Regions from separate parts of the Actinophytocola sp. KF-1 genome, predicted to be linked through region 3. Evidence: riboswitches for the same ligand, from Rfam matches in the RefSeq annotation. Region 3 holds a riboswitch; each other region holds the start of a gene.
The links. A riboswitch is a leader RNA that binds a small molecule or an ion and turns the genes downstream of it on or off. The one in region 3 is predicted to bind cobalamin.
Positions count from the first base shown of each region.

Region 1: it holds a riboswitch for cobalamin, as region 3 does, so the genes downstream of both, ACYQ77_RS43120 (CbtB domain-containing protein) here and ACYQ77_RS06705 (ribonucleoside-diphosphate reductase subunit alpha) in region 3, are expected to answer to the same signal.
Region 2: it holds a riboswitch for cobalamin, as region 3 does, so the genes downstream of both, ACYQ77_RS43100 (putative cobaltochelatase) here and ACYQ77_RS06705 (ribonucleoside-diphosphate reductase subunit alpha) in region 3, are expected to answer to the same signal.

Region 1 covers NZ_BAAFVK010000024.1:14,127-20,562, reverse strand. Annotated here, with positions in the region: gene ACYQ77_RS43145 (esterase/lipase family protein) at 1-533, shown strand, start outside; gene ACYQ77_RS43140 (amidohydrolase family protein) at 603-1,829, shown strand; gene ACYQ77_RS43135 (TIGR04076 family protein) at 1,826-2,143, shown strand; gene ACYQ77_RS43130 (LLM class flavin-dependent oxidoreductase) at 2,140-3,108, shown strand; gene ACYQ77_RS43125 (histidine phosphatase family protein) at 3,611-4,156, opposite strand; cobalamin riboswitch at 4,157-4,303, shown strand; gene ACYQ77_RS43120 (CbtB domain-containing protein) at 4,336-4,548, shown strand; gene ACYQ77_RS43115 (CbtA family protein) at 4,548-5,270, shown strand; gene ACYQ77_RS43110 (cobyrinate a,c-diamide synthase) at 5,162-6,436, opposite strand, start outside.
Region 2 covers NZ_BAAFVK010000024.1:7,094-13,529, forward strand. Annotated here, with positions in the region: gene ACYQ77_RS43075 (precorrin-2 C(20)-methyltransferase) at 1-249, shown strand, start outside; gene ACYQ77_RS43080 (cobalt-precorrin-6A reductase) at 221-961, opposite strand; gene ACYQ77_RS43085 (cobalt-precorrin-5B (C(1))-methyltransferase) at 1,222-2,292, shown strand; gene cobM (precorrin-4 C(11)-methyltransferase) at 2,216-2,977, opposite strand; gene cbiE (precorrin-6y C5,15-methyltransferase (decarboxylating) subunit CbiE) at 2,974-4,182, opposite strand; cobalamin riboswitch at 4,214-4,343, shown strand; gene ACYQ77_RS43100 (putative cobaltochelatase) at 4,373-6,322, shown strand; gene cobO (cob(I)yrinic acid a,c-diamide adenosyltransferase) at 6,322-6,436, shown strand, end outside.
Region 3 covers NZ_BAAFVK010000002.1:190,587-197,022, reverse strand. Annotated here, with positions in the region: gene ACYQ77_RS06715 (GTP-binding protein) at 1-754, shown strand, start outside; gene ACYQ77_RS06710 (zinc-binding dehydrogenase) at 741-1,706, opposite strand; cobalamin riboswitch at 2,075-2,272, shown strand; gene ACYQ77_RS06705 (ribonucleoside-diphosphate reductase subunit alpha) at 2,370-4,709, shown strand; gene ACYQ77_RS06700 (ribonucleotide-diphosphate reductase subunit beta) at 4,700-5,734, shown strand; gene ACYQ77_RS06695 (amidohydrolase) at 5,861-6,436, shown strand, end outside.

The sequences.
Region 1 (6,436 bases), on a different contig from region 3:
TCACCGCCATGTCGGTGTTCCGCGCGGCGGGCTGGTCGAGCAGCAACCTGTTCGCCTACGAGTACAACTCCTACGGCGACAACGTCACCAACGCCCGCGGCCTGGCGAGCTACGTCAACCAGGTCAAGACGCGCACCGGTGCCAGCAAGGTCGCCATCGTCAACCACTCGATGGGCGGTCTGGTCAGCCAGTACTACCTGAAGGTGCTGGGCGGCAACGCCAACGTCAGCCACCTCGCGTCGATCGCCGGTGCCAACCACGGCACCACCGCGGCCGGGGCGTGCCTGGTGTTCATCACGTGCCAGCAGATGTACCCGGGTTCGGCGTTCATCGCCCAGATCTCGTCGGGTGACGAGACGCCGGGCGCCACGCGCTACGCCACGTGGTACTCCCCGTGTGACGGCGTCATCCTGCCGTACACCAGCACGCGGCTCGACGGGGCGACCAACAACCTGGTGGCCTGCACGACGCACATCGGCTTCCTGACCGACACGTCGGTCCTGGCGTCGATCGCGAACTACGTGCGCAGCTGACCCACTCGTGGTGCCGTCCCCTCGCGCCGGGGGGACGGCACCACGGTGTCCCGGCCTAGGATGGCCGCTGTGGACCTGGTTCTCGTCAACTGCGCGCTGTTCGACGGCCGGGGTGACGACGTCCGGCACGACACCGGGATCTGGGTGGGCGGGGACGGCGCCATCCGCGCGGTCGGTGGCTCCGACGACGTGCGCGCCGAGGCGCCGCGCGGCACCCGCGTCGTCGACCTCGACGGGGACCACGTCATGGCCGGGCTCACCAACATGCATGTCCACTTCGGACTCGCCCTGCCCGGTCCGCTCGCCGACACCGTCCACCGCGCGAACCCGGCCGAGCTGGTGCTGCTGATGGCCGACTCCGCGCGCCGCACCCTGCGGGCCGGGGTCACCACCGTGCGGCTGGTGGGGGAGCGCGGCTACGCGGACTTCGCGCTGCGCAAGGCGATCGACGCCGGTGCCGTCGACGGGCCCCGGATCTTCACCGCCGGGCACGCCCTGTGCTGCACCGGCGGGCACGGGTGGGACGCCGACGGCCTGGAGGCCGACGGCGCCGACGGGTTCCGCCGCGCCACGCGCGAGCAGCTGCGGGCGGGCGCGGACCTGATCAAGGTCTGCGTGTCCGGGGGCATCGCGGGCGAGCACGAGCACCTCGACACCCCGCAGCTCGACGACGACGAGATGGCCGCCGTCCTGCGCGTCGCGCACGACTGGGGCCGCAAGGTCACCGCGCACGCCGGGCCCGCCGACGTCGTCGCGCGGGCGGTCGAGCTGGGCCTGGACTGCGTGGAGCACGGCTACCAGCTCACCGGACAGGTGACGGAGCTGATGGCGGCGCGGCGGGTCTGGTACGTGCCGACCATCGTGGTCAGCCGGTGCGCGGAGTTCTTCGTCGCCAACGGCGTGCCAACGTGGATGATCGACCGCGCGTTGAGCGCGGGCCCCGCGCACTGGGACAGCCTCCGGCACGCGCTCGCGAGCGGGGTGGACATCGCGATGGGCAGCGACATGCCGCCGCACGCGCCGTTCGACGACACCACGGCGACCGTGCGGGAGCTGGAGTTCATGGTCGAGGCGGGGATGCCGGTCCTGGACGCCCTGCGGTCCGCGACGATCCGGCCCGCCGGGTGGCTCGGTGTGGACGGTCGCACCGGGACGGTCGAACCGGGCAAGCGGGCCGACCTGATCGCCATGCGCGACGACCCGACCAGGAGCGTCTCGGCGCTGCGGACGCTGCGGTTCGTGATGAAGGACGGCGTCGTGTACCGGGACGACCTCGGCAGGGCGGTGGGCCGGTGAGCGGGGAGATGGAGCTGTACGACCTGCGCGTCGTCGTCGACCGGATCGAGGGGCGGTCGGTGTGCGGGCTGCGGCCGGGTGACTTCTTCGAGGTGCGCGAGTCGAGCCACGTGACGATTCCCGATGGGCGGCACTTCTGCCTGTACGCCATGGCCGCCGTGCTGCCGCTGCTGCCCGCCAAGCAGCGGGCGCTCGCCGCCGGTGACTGGCTGGCGGCCGACAGCGAGGTCGCCTGCCCCGACCCGGAGGAGCGGCTGATCATGCGCATCGAGCGCACCGGCGTGTCCCGGATGTCCACACAGGACCTGACGTGACACGCGCGGTCAGCCTGGCGTTCCAGACCGACAAGACCGAGGCCGAGTACGCGGCGCTGGCCGTCGCGGCCGAGTCGTTCGGGTTCGACGGGGTGTCGGTGTTCAACGACCTGGGGTACCAGCCGTCGCTGTGCCCGCTGCTCGTGATGGCCACGCACACCAGCAGGGTCCGGCTCGGCGCCGCGTGCCTCAACCCGTACCTCACCCATCCCGTCGAGATCGCGGGCCAGGTCGCGGCCCTCGACCTGGTGTCCCGGGGCCGTGCCTACCTCGGGCTCACGCGCGGTTCGTGGCTCGACCGCGCGGGCGTCACCGCCGACCGTCCACTGCGGACGCTGCGGGAGGCGGTCGCCGTGGTCGGCGCGGTGCTGCGCGGCGAGGCCTACGAGGGTGCGGTGTTCCGGGTCGCGCCGGGGTTCGCGCGGTACCCGGTCCACCGGGAGCGGGTGGACGTGCTCATCGGCACGTGGGGACCGCGTGGCGCCGAGGTGGCCGCCGGGTGCGCGGACGAGGTGAAGCTGGGCGGCTGCGCCAACCCGGACATGGTGGCGTTGATGCGGTCGTGGCTCGGCGAGGCGGAGGTCGGCGTGGTCGCCGGCGCCGTGACGGTGGTGGACGAGGACCGTGCCGTCGCGAGAGCGCGGGCACGGGCGGAGGTCGCCATGTACGTGGACGTGGTCGCCGCGCTGGACCGCACGGTGGCGGTGGATCCGGAACTGGCGGCGCGGCTGCGGGAACTGGTCGCCGCAGGCGCGCACGAGGACGCGGGCCGGCTCATCCCCGATGAGTTGCTCGACCGGTTCTGCTTCGCCGGCACGCCGGACGACGTGGCCGAGCACGCGCAGACGTTGTTCGCGGCAGGCGCGACCCGGGTCGAGTTCGGCACCCCGCACGGCACCACCGACCGCCACGGCGTGGACCTGCTGGGCCGGGCCGTGTTACCGCGCTTGCGCGAGGCGGGCTGACCGGCGCAGCTCCTCGGCGAGACGCCGGGTGGTGATCTGAGCTTGCGTCGAATGGTCGGGCGTGGTTGATGCGGTCCGCTTCCACCGGATGGATCTTTCGCTTCCCGCGGCGCGGCACCACGCGTCCGGATAAGCCCGAGCCGGTGCTGGTCGAGCGCGGGTCCTCGGCGAGGAGCCTTGTTCCGGACGCTTTCCGCGGGCGGGCGCTACCGACCGCTACGGCGTCGGCCTGCTGGGTCGGGCCGTGTTACCGCGCTTGCGCGGGGCGGGTTGACCGTCGGAGGTGGCGCAGCTCCTCGGCGAGACTCCCGGGTGGTGATCAGCGCGCGGGTACCTGGTCGCATGCGCCGAATGGTCGGGTGCGTGGTTGATGCGGTCCGCTGCCACCCGGATCGGCCGCGCCATGGCCCTCGGCTGCGCCGTTCCCGACGGGTGACCGGCCATCGGAGCGTCCGCGAGGTGCGTGCTCGACGAGCACCGTTCCCGCGCTCGCGCCGGTCCCTCACCCGTTGACGGGCAACCGGAGTGTCCACGACGTGGGGCGGCCCGACAGCACCGTCCGCGACAACGGGGGCACGTCGATCCGCCAGAAGGACCCCGGCGTGCCCAGCACCGCGTGCACGACGGCCGCCTTCACGATGGCCGGGGTGACGATCGCGGCCACGCGGTGGTGGTCGAGGGGCAACGCGTCCAGCCACGCGGCGATGCGGTCGAGGAAGTCCCGAATGGACTCACCGCCGTGGGGTGCGGCGTCGGGATCGGTCAGCCACGCGTGTACCGCGGCCGGGTCGTCGGCGGCCACCTCGTCGAGGGTGCGGCCGCGCCAGTCGCCGTGGGCCAGGTCGCGCAGTCCGTTGTCCGGCACCGGGTCCAGGCCCAGCGCGGCCGCGGTCTGGCGGCACCGGAGCTCGGGCGTGCAGAACGTCACGTCGGCGCGCAGCGGGTCGAGGACCACGTCCGGCTCCGCCAGTGGCTCGTCGGCGGGGAACGCGGCACGGCGTGTCGCCGACGTGGCGCCGTGGCAGACCAGGACGAGACGCATCGTCATCGTTCTCCTGTTGACAAGGGACGACCGGGCTGAATACGTTGCGAGGGACCTGATGGTACGAGGAAGCCGGTGAGAACCCGGCACGGTCGCGCCGCTGTATGTGTCCCCCGGGCCACGAGTCAGACCCTCCGCCGTCGAAACGCTCCACTGACCGGGCCGCACGAGCCCGAGGAGGCGACATGACGCAGGCCGCGCACGCGCCCGTCCCCCTTCAGATCCCCGTCATCCCGGTCCGGCAGATCCTGCCGTGGGCGGTGTTCGCGGGACTGCTGTTCGTCATCGTGATGTACTTCGTCAGCACGGAACAGGGTGCCCTGTCCGTGTTCGACGGCACCTACCTGCACGAACTCGTGCACGACGGTCGCCACCTGCTCGGCTTCCCGTGCCACTGATGCGCTCCCTGCTGGTCTGGGGCCTCCTCGCCGGGCTGATCGGCGGGGTGTTCGCGTTCGGATTCGCCGCCGTGGCCGGGGAACCGCCGGTCGAGGTCGCCATCTCGATCGAGGAATCCGGCGAGCACAGCCACGACCACGGCGCCGCCGAGGTCAGCCGGGACGTGCAGAGCACCGTCGGGCTCGCCATCGCCACCTGTGCGTTCGGCGCCGCGCTCGGCGGGCTGTTCTCGCTCGCGTTCGCCTTCGCCCACGGGCGGATCGGCACGGCGACACCGCGCGCGACCGCGTTCGCGTTGACCGCCATCGGTTTCGTGGCTGTCGCGTTCGTGCCGTTCCTCGTCTACCCGCCCAACCCGCCCGCGGTCGGGCGCGCCGAGACGATCGGCGACCGCACCGCCGCGTACTTCGCGATGATGACGTTGTCGCTGGCGCTCGCGGTGGTCGCGGTCCGCGCCGCCGCCCGTTCCTGGTGGCTCGCACGGGTCGGCGCCTGCGCGGGATACGTCGTCGCGGTGGCCGTCGTCGCCGCGTTGCTGCCGCGGTTCGACGAGCTCCCCGCCGGCTTCCCGGCGCGGACGCTGTGGGACTTCCGCGTCGCCTCGCTCGGCACTCAGGCCGTGTTGTGGGTGGGGCTCGGCGTCGCGTTCGCGGTGCTGCTGGAGCGCATGGCGCAGCGCGCAACGAAACGGGCGACGGAGGTCGGGCTCGCCGCCGGGTGAGTGTGCACATAGGACGCGTGGAGGCGCGGACCCGCGAACCCGTCCGCGCCGCCACGCCACCGCCACGCAGGCTGGTCGCCGTGGGCCGGGGTGACGGTGGTGCGGTGGAACTCGTGCCCCGTGAGCCGTGTACCGGCCGGGTGCAGCACGGAGTCGTGCGGTGCCACCACGTCCCGGTAGCCCAGGGTGAGGCGGCTCGTCATCGTCGCGTCCGCCGGCAGCACCCCGCACATCGGGTGACCGTCGAGCGACCGCGTGAGGTACAGCATGCCCGCGCATTCGGCGTGCACGGGCAGAGCCGCGGCCGCCACCGCCTGCCGCAACGCCCTGTTGGCGGACAGTTCCGCCGCGTACTGCTCGGGAAAACCACCCGGCAGCACGAGACCCGCGGTGCCGTCGGGCAGGTCCGCGTCCCGCAACGGGTCGACGACCGCGACCTCCGCGCCCGCGATGCGCAGCAGCTCGACGTGCTCCGCGTAGCCGAACGTGAACGCGGGTCCGCCCGCCACCGCGACGACCGGCCTGCCCGGCACCGGTTCGATGTCCGGTTCCCACGGCGGGAACCCGGCACCCGACTGTGCCAAGTGGACGATCGAGGACAGGTCCACCCCGCAGGCCACCAGGTCGGCGATCGCGTCGACGGCACGCACCGCGGCCGGGCCGTGTTCCGCGGCGGTGACCAGGCCGAGGTGGCGGGACGGCACGTCGACCGCCGCGTTCCTGCGCAGCACACCGAGCACGGCGAGCCCGACGTCCTCGCACGCGTCACGCAGCACCGCCTCGTGCCGGTCGGACCCGACCTGGTTGAGGACCACCCCGGCGAGCCGCACCCCGGGCCGCCACGTGCGGAACCCGTGCAGCAGCGCGGCGATGCTCGAGCTGTGCCCGCGCGTGTCGACGACCAGCACCACCGGCGCGCCGAGCAGCTCCGCCACGTGGGCCGTGGAGCCGAAGCCGTCCGCGCCCACCTTCCCGTCGAACAACCCCATCACGCCCTCGACGACCGCGATGTCCGCGCCTGCGGACCCGTGCGCGAAGAGCGCTCCCACGAGGGACTCGCCGACCAGCACCGGGTCGAGGTTGCGGCCGGGCCGCCCGGCGGCGAGCGTGTGGTAGCCGGGGTCGATGTAGTCGGGGCCGACCTTGAACGGCGCCACCCGGTGCCC
Region 2 (6,436 bases), on a different contig from region 3:
CGCAGGGAACAGCTGGTGGCGGCGCGGGACCTGCTGCTCGAGCACCGCGGCGGCGACACCCCGGTGATCGTCGGCCGCGACGTGGGCGGCCCGGCGGAGACCATCGAGATCGTGCGCCTCGCCGCCCTCGACCCATCCACTGTGGACATGCGCTGCCTGCTCATCGTGGGGTCGTCGCAGACCCGTCTCACCGAGCTGCCCGACGGCACGCGACGGGTGTTCACGCCCCGGCACTACCCAGCCAGCTGAGCACCTCGTCGACGGTCGCCACGACGGGCACGTCCGGCAGGGCGGGCCTGCGCACGACCACGACCGGGACGCCCAGCTCGCGGGCCACGGTGAGCTTGGCCGCGGTGTGGTCGCCGCCGGAGTCCTTGGTGACGAGCAGGTCGATGTCGTGGCCGGTCATCAGCGCGCGCTCGCCGTCCACTGTGTACGGTCCGCGGGCGAGGACCAGCACCTTGCGTGCGGGGAGCGGCAGGCCGGGCGGGTCGACGCAACGGATGAGGAACCACCGGTCGGACCGGGCGAACGCGGCGAGGCCCTGGCGGCCGGTGGTGAGGAAGACCCGCGTGCCGAGGCCGGGCAGCATGGCGGCGGCCTCGGGGAGGGAGTCGGCCCAGTGCCAGTCGTCCCCCGGCTGTGGTGTCCAGCCGGGGCGGCGCAGGAGCACGTGCGGGATCCCGGCATAACGGGCGGCTTTGGCGGCGGCGGCACTGATCCGCTCGGCGAACGGGTGGGTGGCGTCGACCAGGTGGGTGACCTGTTCCGCGGCCAGCCAGTCGGCGAGTCCCTGCGGACCGCCGAACCCACCGACGCGAACCTCCCCGGCGGGCAACCGGGGGCGCTCGACCCGCCCGGCGAGGGTGGAGATCACGCGGTGGCCGCGCCGCCCGGCCAGCTCGGCGGCGAGGTCGCGAGCCTCCGAGGTGCCGCCGAGGATGGCAACGCAACGGTTCACCGGCCGGCCCCCGCCCCGCTGAGCCGGACGAAGGCTCCCTTCATCACACCCGGCGGCCCGTCTCCCGTCGGCGTGTCCCGCAGCGGCCGGAATTGTCGGTGCCCGCCGGTAGCATGAAAACCGGGGGTCCCCCTGGCCGATTGAATGGACCGTTCAATCGGCTGCGTCTGGCAGGCCGGGTGTCCTGACAGGCGCGTCGAGGACACCGCAGCCGGGTGGGTGGGGCGGCAGGCGGGCCGAGGGGGTGGCAGGCTGGGCCCGTGAGCACTCCCCTGCGCCGTGGCTGGACCACCGGCGCCTGCGCGACAGCGGCCGCGAAGGCCGCGTGTGCCGCGCTGCTCACCGGTGAGTTCCCCGACCCCGTCCGGATCGTGCTCCCCAAGGGCCACACGCCCTCCTTCGCGCTCTCGCAGACCGACCTCACCGCCGACGCCGCCATGGCCGCCGTGGTCAAGGACGCCGGGGACGATCCCGACGTCACGCACGGCGCCACCATCCGCGTGACCGTCCGGCACGGGCCGCCGGGCAGCGGCGTGACCTTCCGCGCCGGTCCCGGCGTCGGCACGGTCACCAAACCCGGCCTGCCGCTCCCCGTCGGCGAGCCCGCCATCAACCCCGTGCCGCGGCAGCTGATCCGGGCGGCGATCGCCGAGGTGGGCGGCACCGACGTGGTCGTCGAGGTGTCCGTCGACGACGGGGCGGAGCTGGCGCGGCACACCTGGAACCCGCGCCTCGGCATCCTCGGCGGACTGTCCATTTTGGGCACGACCGGGGTGGTGATCCCGTACTCGTGCTCCGCGTGGATCGACAGCATCCGCCGCGGGGTCGACGTCGCCCGCGCGGCCGGGCACCGGCACGTCGCCGCGTGCACCGGCAGCACGTCGGAGAAGGCCGTCGCGGAGCTGTACGGGCTGCCCGAGGACGCCCTGCTCGACATGGGCGACTTCGCGGGCGCCGCCCTGAAGTACCTCCGGCGCCACCCCGTCGACCAGCTCACCATCGCGGGCGGGTTCGCGAAGCTGTCCAAGCTCGCCGACGGGCACCTCGACCTCCACTCGGGACGGTCGCAGGTCAACCTCGACCGCCTCGCCGAACGCGCGGGCCTGCCTCATCTGGCCACCGCCAACACCGCGATGGAGGCGCTGCAGCTCGCGCGGGCCGCCGGGGTGCCGCTCGCCGACCGGGTCGCCGAGGCCGCCCGCCACGAGGCCGGGAAGGTCCTCGCGGGGGCGCCTGTCGAGGTCGAGGTGCTGGTCATCGACCGGTCTGGGCGCCTGGCCGGACGCGCGCCGTCGAGTAGAGGTGCGAGTCCGGGAAGCCCTCCGCCGTGAGCACCTCGCCCACGATGATCACCGCGGTCCGCCGCACGCCCGCCTCGTGGACCTGCGCCGCGATGGTCGCGAGCGTGCCGCGCAGCACCACCTCCTCCGGCCGCGACGCGTACGCCACCACGGCGACCGGGCAGTCCGGCCCGTAGTTCGGCAGCAGCTCCTCGACGACCTGGTCGATCCGCTGCACGGCCAGGTGCAGCACCATCGTCGACCGCGACCGGCCCAGCGACGCGAGGTCCTCCCCGGGCGGCATCGCGGTGGCACGCGCCGAGATCCGCGTCAGCACCACCGTCTGGCCCACCCCGGGCACGGTCAGCTCCCGGCCGAGCGTCGCCGCCGCGGCCGCGAACGCGGGCACGCCGGGCACGATCTCGTACGGCACACCCTCGGCGTCCAGCCTGCGTGCCTGCTCGGCGACCGCGCTGAACACCGACGGGTCGCCGGAGTGCAGCCGCACCACGTCGTTGCCGCGCCGGTGTTCCGCCACCAGCTCCGCGACGATCCGGTCCAGCGTCAGGTCCGCGGTGTCCACGAGCCGCGCGCCGGGCGGGCAGTCGGCCAGCACCGACGGCGGCACGAGGCTGCCCGCGTACAGGCACACCGGCGTCGTCGCGATCAGCCGCTGCGCCCGCACCGTGATCAGGTCCGCCGCGCCCGGTCCCGCCCCGACGAAGTGCACCGTCATGTGCCCGTCCCCTCTCTCGTCACCTGCCACTGCGTCACCGGCATCATGGGCTTCCAGCCGGTGAACCCGCCCACCAGTGCGGCGCGGCTCACCTCGATCCGGGTCAGCGTGCCACCGACCGCGGCCCGCCACCGCGTCAGCACAGCCTCCGACTCGAGCGTCACCGCGTTCGCCACGAGCCTGCCGCCCGTGCGCAGCGCCGCCCAGCACGCCTCGACCACGCCGTCGCCGGTCAGCCCGCCGCCGACGAACACCGCGTCCGGCCGCGGCAGGTCCGCGAGCGCGGCCGGTGCCCGGCCCTCGACGACGCGCAGGCCCGGCACGCCGAGCAGGCCCGCGTTGCGGCGGATCCCGTCGGCGCGGTCCGCCCGTGACTCCACGGCCACCGCCGCGCAGGACGGGTGCGTGCGCATCCACTCGATCGCGACGCTGCCCGCGCCCGCGCCCACGTCCCACAGCACCTCGCCGGGCAGCGGCGCGAGCGCGGCGAGGGTGATCGCCCGGACCTCGCGCTTGGTGAGCTGCCCGTCGTGGTCGTACGCGTCGTCGGGCAGGCCGGGCGTGCGGCCGAGCGGGACGACACCGGGGGTGGCGCGGCAGTCGAGCGCGATCACGTTCAGCGGGCCCGCGGTCGCCGACCAGGTCGCGGCGGTGCCGTCCTGCCTGCGTTCGCCGGGGCCGCCGAGATCGTCGAGCACGGTCATCGCGGTCGGCCCGAACCCGCGGTCGGTCAGCAGCGCGGCCACCTGTCCCGGCGTGTCCGCACCGGCCGACAGCACGAGCACCCGCCGGTGCGGCACCACGAGCAACGACGTCACCGGCCGCCCGACGAGGCTCACGACGTCGACGTCCTCGACCGGCCAGCCCAGCCGCGCGCACGCGAGCGACACCGACGACGGGTGCGGCACCACCCGCACCCGGTCCGCGCCGAGCAGCCGCACCAGCGTGCCGCCGATGCCGTGGCACATCGGGTCCCCGCTCGCCAGCACGCACACGCGCCGCCCGGCGTGCTCGGCGAGCATTGGTTCGACGGCGGGCAGCAGCGGCGACGGCCACGTGACACGCGTCGCACCGCCGTCCGGCAGCAGCGCGAGCTGGCGCGCGCTGCCGATGACGACCTCGGCTCCGGCCACGGCGTTCCTGGCCTGCTCGGCGAGCCCGGCCCAGCCGTCCGCACCGATGCCGACCACGGTGATGGGTTCCACGACCGGGCACCGTAATCGACTTTCGGCGCGGTGTCTGACACGATGCGAGGGAACCAACAGCGAGGTGTGCGAGGAAACCAGCGCGAATCTGGTGCGGTCCCGCCACTGTGAGCCGGAGAAAACCGGTGAGCCAGACACTCGGCCCCCGCTGCAGACCGATCTCGGGCGCGGACCCGGGGAAGGATCGCGCATGACCGCGGGCTACCCGTTCTCGGCCGTCGTCGGCCACGACGACCTGCGCCTCGCCCTCCTGCTCAACGCCGTCCACCCCGCCATCGGCGGGGTTCTCGTGCGTGGTGAGAAGGGCACCGCGAAGTCGACCGTCGTGCGTGGACTCGCCGCGTTGCTGCCCGCCGTCACGGTGGTCGACGGCTGCCGGTTCAGCTGCGATCCCGCCGCCCCCGACCCCGCCTGCCCGGACGCACCGCACGACGGTGCCGCCACGACGAGGCCCGCGCGGCTCGTCGAGCTGCCGGTGGGCGCCACCGAGGACCGGCTCGTCGGGTCGCTCGACCTGGAACGCGCGCTGACCGCCGGGGTGCGCGCCTACCAGCCCGGTCTGCTCAGCGCGGCGCACCGCGGCGTGCTGTACGTCGACGAGGTCAACCTGCTGCACGACCACCTGGTGGACCTGCTCCTCGACGCTGCGGCGATGGGCCGGGCGCACGTCGAACGCGACGGGGTGTCGGTGTCGCACGCGGCGTCGTTCCTGTTGGTGGGCACCATGAATCCCGAGGAGGGCGAGCTGCGGCCGCAGCTGCTCGACCGGTTCGGCCTCACCGTCGAGGTGGCGGCGGCGCGGGACGTGGAGGTGCGCACCGAGGTCGTCCGGCGGCGGCTCGCGTTCGAGGCCGACCCGGCCGGTTTCGCCGCGCGGTGGGCGCCCGAGGACACCGCGCTGGCACAGCGGATCGCCACCGCGCGCGCGGCACTGCCGTCGGTGCGGCTGCCGGACGCCGAGGTCCGCCGGATCGCCGCGCTGTGCGCGTCGTTCGACGTGGACGGCATGCGTGCCGATCTCGTGGTGGCCCGCACGTCGGTCGCGCACGCGGCGTGGCGCGGCGCCGAGGAGGTCACGGCGGCCGACGTCGAGGCCGCCGCGCGGCTGGCGCTGCCGCACCGCAGGCGCCGCGACCCGTTCGACGAGCCGGGCATCGACGAGGAGCAGCTCCAGCAAGCCTTGCGCGACGCCGATCCCGGTCCGCCGCCACCGGACGACGACCCCGGCGGTGGCCCCGGTTCCGGCGGCGCGCCCCTCAAGTCCGACGTGGACACCGCGGACGGTCCGCCCGCCGGGAACGGCGGTGCCGCGCCACAACCGGCAGGGGTGCCGGATCCGGCGTTCCGTGCGCGGCTCCTGTCCGTCGACGGCGTCGGCGAGGGCGCGCCGGGCCGGCGGTCCCGCGCCCGCTCGGGGTTCGGCCGCACGCTCCGCGCCGCGCAGGGCCGGGGTCATGGCCTGCACCTCGCAGGCACGCTCGCCGCCGCCGCGCCGCACCAGCTCGCGCGCGGCAGGAGCGGGCCGGGCATCGTGCTGCGGCGCGACGACGTGCGCCGTGACGTGCGGGAAGGCAAGGAGAGCAACCTCGTGCTGTTCGCCGTGGACGCGTCCGGGTCGATGGCGGCGCGAAAGCGGATGTCGGCGGTCACGGGCGCGGTGCTCTCGCTGCTGCTCGACGCCTACCAGCGCCGCGACAAGGTCGGTCTCGTCACCTTCCGCGGCGACTCGGCGGACCTCGTGCTGCCGCCGACGTCGTCGGTCGAGGCGGCCGTGGCACGACTGCGCCGCCTGTCCACCGGCGGCCGCACGCCGCTCGCGACCGGGTTGCTCCGCGCACACCGGACCCTGGCCACGGAACGGTTGCGGGATCCGCGACGACGGCCGCTGCTCGTGGTCGTCACCGACGGCCGGGCCACCGTGCCGCTGCGTGCCGACCCGGTGGCGGACGCCCTGCGCGCCGCCGGTTTGCTGGCGGCGGACGGGGTCGCGAGCGTGGTCGTCGACTGCGAACGCGGCCCGGTGCGGCTCGGCATCCCCGCGCGGCTCGCGGTGGCGTTGCGGGGCACGCACGTGCGGCTCGACGAGCTGTCCGCCGGCCACGTCACCGGCGTGGTGCGTGCCGCGCGGAGCGCTGCCTGATGCCGCGGGGGAAACCGGAGGCGGTCCCCGACGACGGGCTCACCACGCGTCAGCGCCGCAACCGCCCCCTGCTGATCGTCCACACCGGACCGATGAAGGGCAAGTCGACGGCCG
Region 3 (6,436 bases):
CGCCTACCACGGCGACACACTGCGGGTGGCGCCGTTGACGACGATCGTGGATCCCGTGCGGTACCGGGCTTTCGCGCGGGCGTGGACCGCGGGCCTCGACGACGACACGGCATACCTGTACGCCCACCAGCTGGCGGAGGCCGACGTCCTGGCGCTGAACAAGGTGGACCTGCTGGGCGTCGGCGTCCCGGCGCTGGTGTCGGACCTGCGGCGCCGCAACCCGTCGGCGGAGGTGGTCCCGTACTCGGCACGCTCGGGCTCGGTCGCCGCTCTCCTGGACCGGTGGCTGGCAGGCGACGTCGAGGACCGACCGGACGAGGCGCTGGACTACGACCGGTACGCGGCCGCCGAGGCGGCGCTGGCGTGGCTGAACCACGAGGTCGTGGTGACCGGCCCGTTCGACCCGGGACGGTGGGCGCGGGTGGCGCTCGCGTCGCTGTCGCGCGCGGCGGCGGACACGTTGGTGGGGCACGTGAAGGTGAGCGTCGAGGCCGAGGAGGGCATGGCGAAGGGCAGCGTGACGTCCGGCGGCACGGCGCCGACGCTCGACGTGCCGGGCCCGCCGACGGCGGCGACCGCGCGGGCGGTGTTCAACCTGCGGGTGGCGTGGCCGCCCACGACGCTGGACGAGGCGTGCACGGCGGCGATCCGGGCGGCGGACGCGGCGTGCGGCACGACGAGCACGGCGGTCACCGCACCGGCGTCGTTCCAGCCGTCGTACCCGAAGCCGGTGCACCGGCTCACGCGACGGTGACCACCTGCTTGCCGTAGACGCGGTTGTGCTCCATGTCGTCGTGGGCCGCGCGGATGTCGTCCATGGCGTAGACGGTGGGCTCGCCGAGCGAGAGCCGGCCCGCGGCGATGTCGTCCAGCGCCTCCTGGAGCACGTCCGCGGGCAGGTCGCCGGCCTCCCCGCCGTACCCGGTCAGCCGCACCCCCTTCGGCAAGTACCCGATCGGGTAGAACTCCGGCACGATCCATTCGTTCGAGAGCATCCCGGTGAAGCACACGGTGCCCTGCACACGCACGGCGGCGAGCGTGTCCGGCAGTGTGGGCGTCCCGACCAGCTCGATCGCGCCGTCCACACCCGACGGGTACAGCGCGCGCACCTGGGCGGCCACGTTCCCGTCGTCGACGAGGGGGTGCGCCACCCCGACCGCGGACAGCGCGTCCAGCCGCGACGCGCTGCGGGTCGTCGACAGGACGGTCGCGCCCATGCGGGCCGCGAGCGCGGCGGCGGCGAGCCCGACGGAGGACGTGCCACCGCGGATCAGCACGGTGTCCCCGGCGGCCAGCCCGACGCCGATGGTGAGCGATCCGTACGCGGTCTGCAGCGTCTCGGGCACCGCGCCGAGCACGGACCAGGGCAGGTCGGAGGTGAACGGGATGACCTGCCCACGCGGGACGACGGTGTACTCGGCGTAGCCACCGTCGTAGGTGCGGCCCATGTTGCCCATCATCGTGGCGACCTGCTGCCCCAGCGGCAGGTCGCACGGCGAGTCGATCTCCCCGACACACTCGATGCCGAGCACGCGGGGGAACGTGACACCGTGCGCGAGCCCGAGCCGGGTGTGCAGTTCGGACCGGTTCAGCCCGAACGCCCGCACGCGGATCCGCACCCACCCGTCGGTCGGCTCGGGGATCGGGAGGTCCTGAATGGACAGGTTGGTCACGGGCCCCGGCTCACTCAACACGACCGCACGCACGACGCGAATGTACGCGCCTGCGATCCGTTCGTGCCGTTCCCCGTCTCGACCAAGGGCGTGGTGATCCACGCCCAGGCATCCCCTACCCGAACCCGGGGCCACCCCGACGCCGATTCCACCGGCAGGCACCGACAACACGCCGCTGACGATCGTGCCTGTGGGCAACTCACTTGCCCCGCCCACCCAGGACAGCGCGTACGCAAGCCCCACCCGATCCCGGGGGCCACCCGCCTTGCCAGTCTACCAGGGGGCACCGACAGGGCCCGGGTTGTCGATCTTCCCTGTGGACAACCGGGTGAGCTGTGGACAACCTCGTCACGCGACACGCCGACACAACATATGGGTGCTGTTTTCGATCAAGGCCCTATGTATAGTGATCGCGAGCTGGTTCGGCCACCGCGCCACGGTGGTCGTCGCAAGAGGGAACCCGGTGGGAGTCCGGGACTGCCCCGCAGCGGTGAACGGGAACGAACGCCGTCACGAAGCACTGGACGCGAGTCCGGGAAGCGACGGTCAGTAGGCGTCTGCCCGTGAGTCCGAAGACCTGCCCGCTCCCCCGGCCGCGCCCGTGGCCGGGTGCAGTCCGCGTGCCCCGAGGGAGGGCGTGCGGGACAACCCCACCGGTCGGGGTTCTCTCGCGCGCCCGCAAAGCGAGGAGAACACTTGACCGCCATCCAGGACACCATGCGCGTCCGGAAACGCAGTGGGGAAACCGAACCGGTCGACGTCGGCAAGATCGTCCGCGCGGTCGCGCGCTGTGCCACCGGACTCCCGGCGGTGGAGCCGCAGCGCGTCGCCACGAAGACGATCAACGGGCTCTACGACGGCGCCACCACGGAAGAACTCGACCGGCTGTCCATCCAGACCGCCGCCGAGCTGGTCGCCGAGGAGCCCGAGTACTCCAAGCTCGCGGCGCGCCTGCTCGCCACGTACGTCGACAAGGAGGTCCGCGGCCACGGCATCCACTCGTTCAGCCAGTCGATCAGCACCGCCCACTCCCTCGGCCTGATCGGCGACGACACCGCCACGTTCGTCGCCACGCACGCGCGCAAGCTCGACGACGCCATCGACCACGACGCCGACCGGCGGTTCGAGTACTTCGGCCTGCGCACCGTCCACGACCGCTACCTGCTCCGCCACCCCAACAGCCGCACGGTGCTCGAACGCCCGCAGTACTGGCTCCTCCGCGTCGCGTGTGGACTGTCGCACACACCCGCCGAGGCGATCCGCTTCTACCGGCTCATGTCGAGCCTGGCCTACCTCCCCGGCTCGCCGACGCTGTTCAACTCCGGCACCCGGCACACGCAGATGTCGTCCTGCTACCTGCTGGACTCGCCGCGCGACGAACTCGAGTCGATCTACGAGCGGTACGCCCAGGTCGCACGGCTGTCGAAGTTCGCGGGCGGCATCGGCATCCAGTGGTCACGCGTCCGCTCGCGCGGCGCGCTGATCCGCGGCACCAACGGCCACTCCAACGGCATCGTCCCCTGGCTGCGCACGCTCGACGCGTCGGTCGCCGCGGTCAACCAGGGCGGGCGGCGCAAGGGCGCGGCCTGCGTCTACCTCGAGACCTGGCACCCGGACATCGAGGAGTTCCTCGAGCTGCGCGACAACACGGGCGAGGACGCGCGCCGCACGCACAACCTCAACATCGCCAACTGGATCCCGGACGAGTTCATGCGCCGGGTCGAGGCCGACGCCGACTGGTCGCTGTTCGACCCGGACGAACTGCCGGAGCTGCCCGACCTGTGGGGCGAGGCCTTCGACGAGGCGTACCGCGCCGCGGAGCAGGCGGGCCGGGCCGTGCGCACGGTCAAGGCGCGTGACCTGTACGCGAAGATGATGCGCACGCTGGCCCAGACCGGCAACGGCTGGATGACCTTCAAGGACACCGCGAACCGCACCTGCAACCAGACGGCGGAAGCGGGCAACGTCGTGCACCTGTCCAACCTGTGCACGGAGATCCTCGAGGTCACCTCCGACGACGAGACCGCCGTCTGCAACCTGGGTTCGGTCAACCTCGGCGCGCACGTGGCGGGCGGCGAGGTCGACTGGGCGCGGCTGCGGGAGACCGTGCGCACCGCGGTCACGTTCCTCGACCGCGTGATCGACATCAACTACTACCCGACCGGGGAGGCCGCGCGCAGCAACCCGCGCTGGCGTCCCGTCGGGCTCGGCGTGATGGGCCTGCAGGACGTGTTCTTCACGCTGCGCCTGCCGTTCGACAGCGACGAGGCACGGGAGCTGTCGACGCGGCTCGCCGAGGAGGTCTACCTCACCGCGCTGGAGACGTCCGCGGACCTGGCCGCGTCGGCGGGCGCGCACCCGGCGTACGCGCAGACCCGCGCCGCGCGCGGCGACCTGCAGCCCGACCTGTGGGGCGTCACGCCGAAGCAGTCCGACCGGTGGGCCGCGCTGCGGGAGAAGGTCGCCGAGCACGGCCTGCGCAACTCGCTGCTGGTGGCGATCGCGCCGACGGCAACGATCGCGTCGATCGCCGGCTGCTTCGAGTGCATCGAGCCGCAGGTGTCCAACGTGTTCAAGCGCGAGACCCTGTCCGGCGAGTTCCTGCAGGTCAACGCCTACCTGGTGGCGGAACTGAAGAAGCACGGGCTGTGGACCGCCACGACCCGCGACCAGCTCAAGCGGGACGACGGCTCGGTGCAGGGCCTGGCGGGGCTCCCCGCCGAGGCGAAGCACCTGTTCCGCACGGCGTGGGAACTGCCCCAGCGCGCACTGATCGACCTCGCCGCCGCGCGTGGCCCGTACATCGACCAGAGCCAGTCGCTGAACCTGTTCGTCGCGTCGCCCACCATCGGGAAGCTGTCGTCGATGTACCGGTACGCGTGGGCGAGCGGCCTGAAGACCACGTACTACCTGCGGTCGCGCCCGGCGACGCGCATCCAGCAGGCGACGGTGAGCGCCGCGGTCCCCGCCGGTGCGGACGACGCCGCGGTCGCCTGCTCCCTGGAGAACCCCGAGTCATGTGAGGCATGCCAGTGACCACGCTCGAGAACACCGCACGCAAGCAGGCCCTGCTCGACCCCGGCATGGACCTGACACTCCGCCCGATGCGCTACCCGCTGTTCTACGAACGCTTCCGCGACGCCATCAAGAACACGTGGACGGTCGAGGAGGTCGACCTGCACTCCGACCTCGCCGACCTCAACAAGCTGACCGACGCCGAACGGCACCTGGTCAACCGGCTCGTCGCGTTCTTCGCCACCGGCGACACGATCGTCGCGAACAACCTGGTGCTGAACCTCTACCAGCACGTGAACGCGCCCGAGGCCAGGCTCTACCTGTCACGCCAGCTGTTCGAGGAGGCCGTGCACGTCCAGTTCTACCTGACGCTGCTCGACACGTACCTGCCCGACGACAAGGAACGGGCGGCCGCGTTCGCGGCGGTCGAGAACATCCCGTCCATCCGCGACAAGGCCGAGTTCTGCTTCCGGTGGATCGACTCGATCGAGCACCTGAACCGGCTCGAGACCCGGGCGGACCGGCGGGCGTTCCTGCTGAACCTGATCTGCTTCGCGGCGTGCATCGAGGGCCTGTTCTTCTACGGCGCCTTCGCCTACGTCTACTTCCTCCGTTCCCGTGGTCTGCTCAACGGCCTCGCCTCGGGCACCAACTGGGTGTTCCGCGACGAGTCCATGCACATGGCGTTCGCGTTCGACGTCGTCGACACCGTGCGCCGCGAGGAGCCGGACCTCTTCGACGACGAGCTGCACGCCCAGGTCCGGCAGATGCTCCGCGAGGCCGTGGACGCGGAAGCCCAGTTCGCCGCGGACCTGCTCGGCCAGGGCGTCGCCGGCCTGACCGTGTCCGACATGCGCACCTACCTCGAGCACGTCGCCGACCGGCGGCTGGCCGCGCTGGGCCTGGCACCGGAGTACGGGTCGAAGAACCCGTTCGCGTTCATGGAGCTGCAGGACGTCCAGGAACTGTCGAACTTCTTCGAACGCCGCGTCTCCGCCTACCAGGTGGCGGTGACGGGCACCGTCAACTTCGACGAGGACTTCTGACCGGTCGCCTCACTCGAACGCGGCCGTCGCCGGACCGTCCTGGCGACGGCCGCACCTCGTGTCCCGGGCATGTGCGTTCCACCACCACACGTACCCTCCGGTCCTCGCGTGTTCTTGGATGACCTCATGGCTCTCCTGCTGCGTGATGTGACGATCGGCTTCACCGGGCGGCGCGCCGACGTGCGCGTGGCGGGACGCCGCGTGGTCGCGGTCGAACCACCCGGTCTCCCCGCCGACGGCGCCGAGGTCGTCGACGGCCGAGGCGGCACCCTGCTCCCCGGGCTGGTCGACGCGCACGCACACCTGTTGCAGTGGGCCAGCTCCCGGCAACGGGTGTCCCTCGCCGAAGCCACCTCGGCGGCGCACGCGGCGGACCTGATCGCGGCCGCGAGCGCTGCTCCCGGCGAGTTGCTGCAGGGCGCGGGCTTCCACGCCGCGCTCTGGCCCGACCGTCCACACAAGACACTGCTGGACCGCGTGCTGCCGGACCAGCCGGTGGCGCTGTTCAGCAACGACCTGCACACGCTGTGGCTGAGCTCCGCGGCCATGCGCCTGGTGAACGTCGACCACCCGACCGGCGTGTTCATCGAGGACCAGTGCATGGCGCTCACCGCGGCGCTGCCCACGCCCTCGACGGACGTCACCGACCGGTGGGTGCTCGCCGCCACCGAGGCGGCCGCCGCCCGCGGCGTCACCACGATC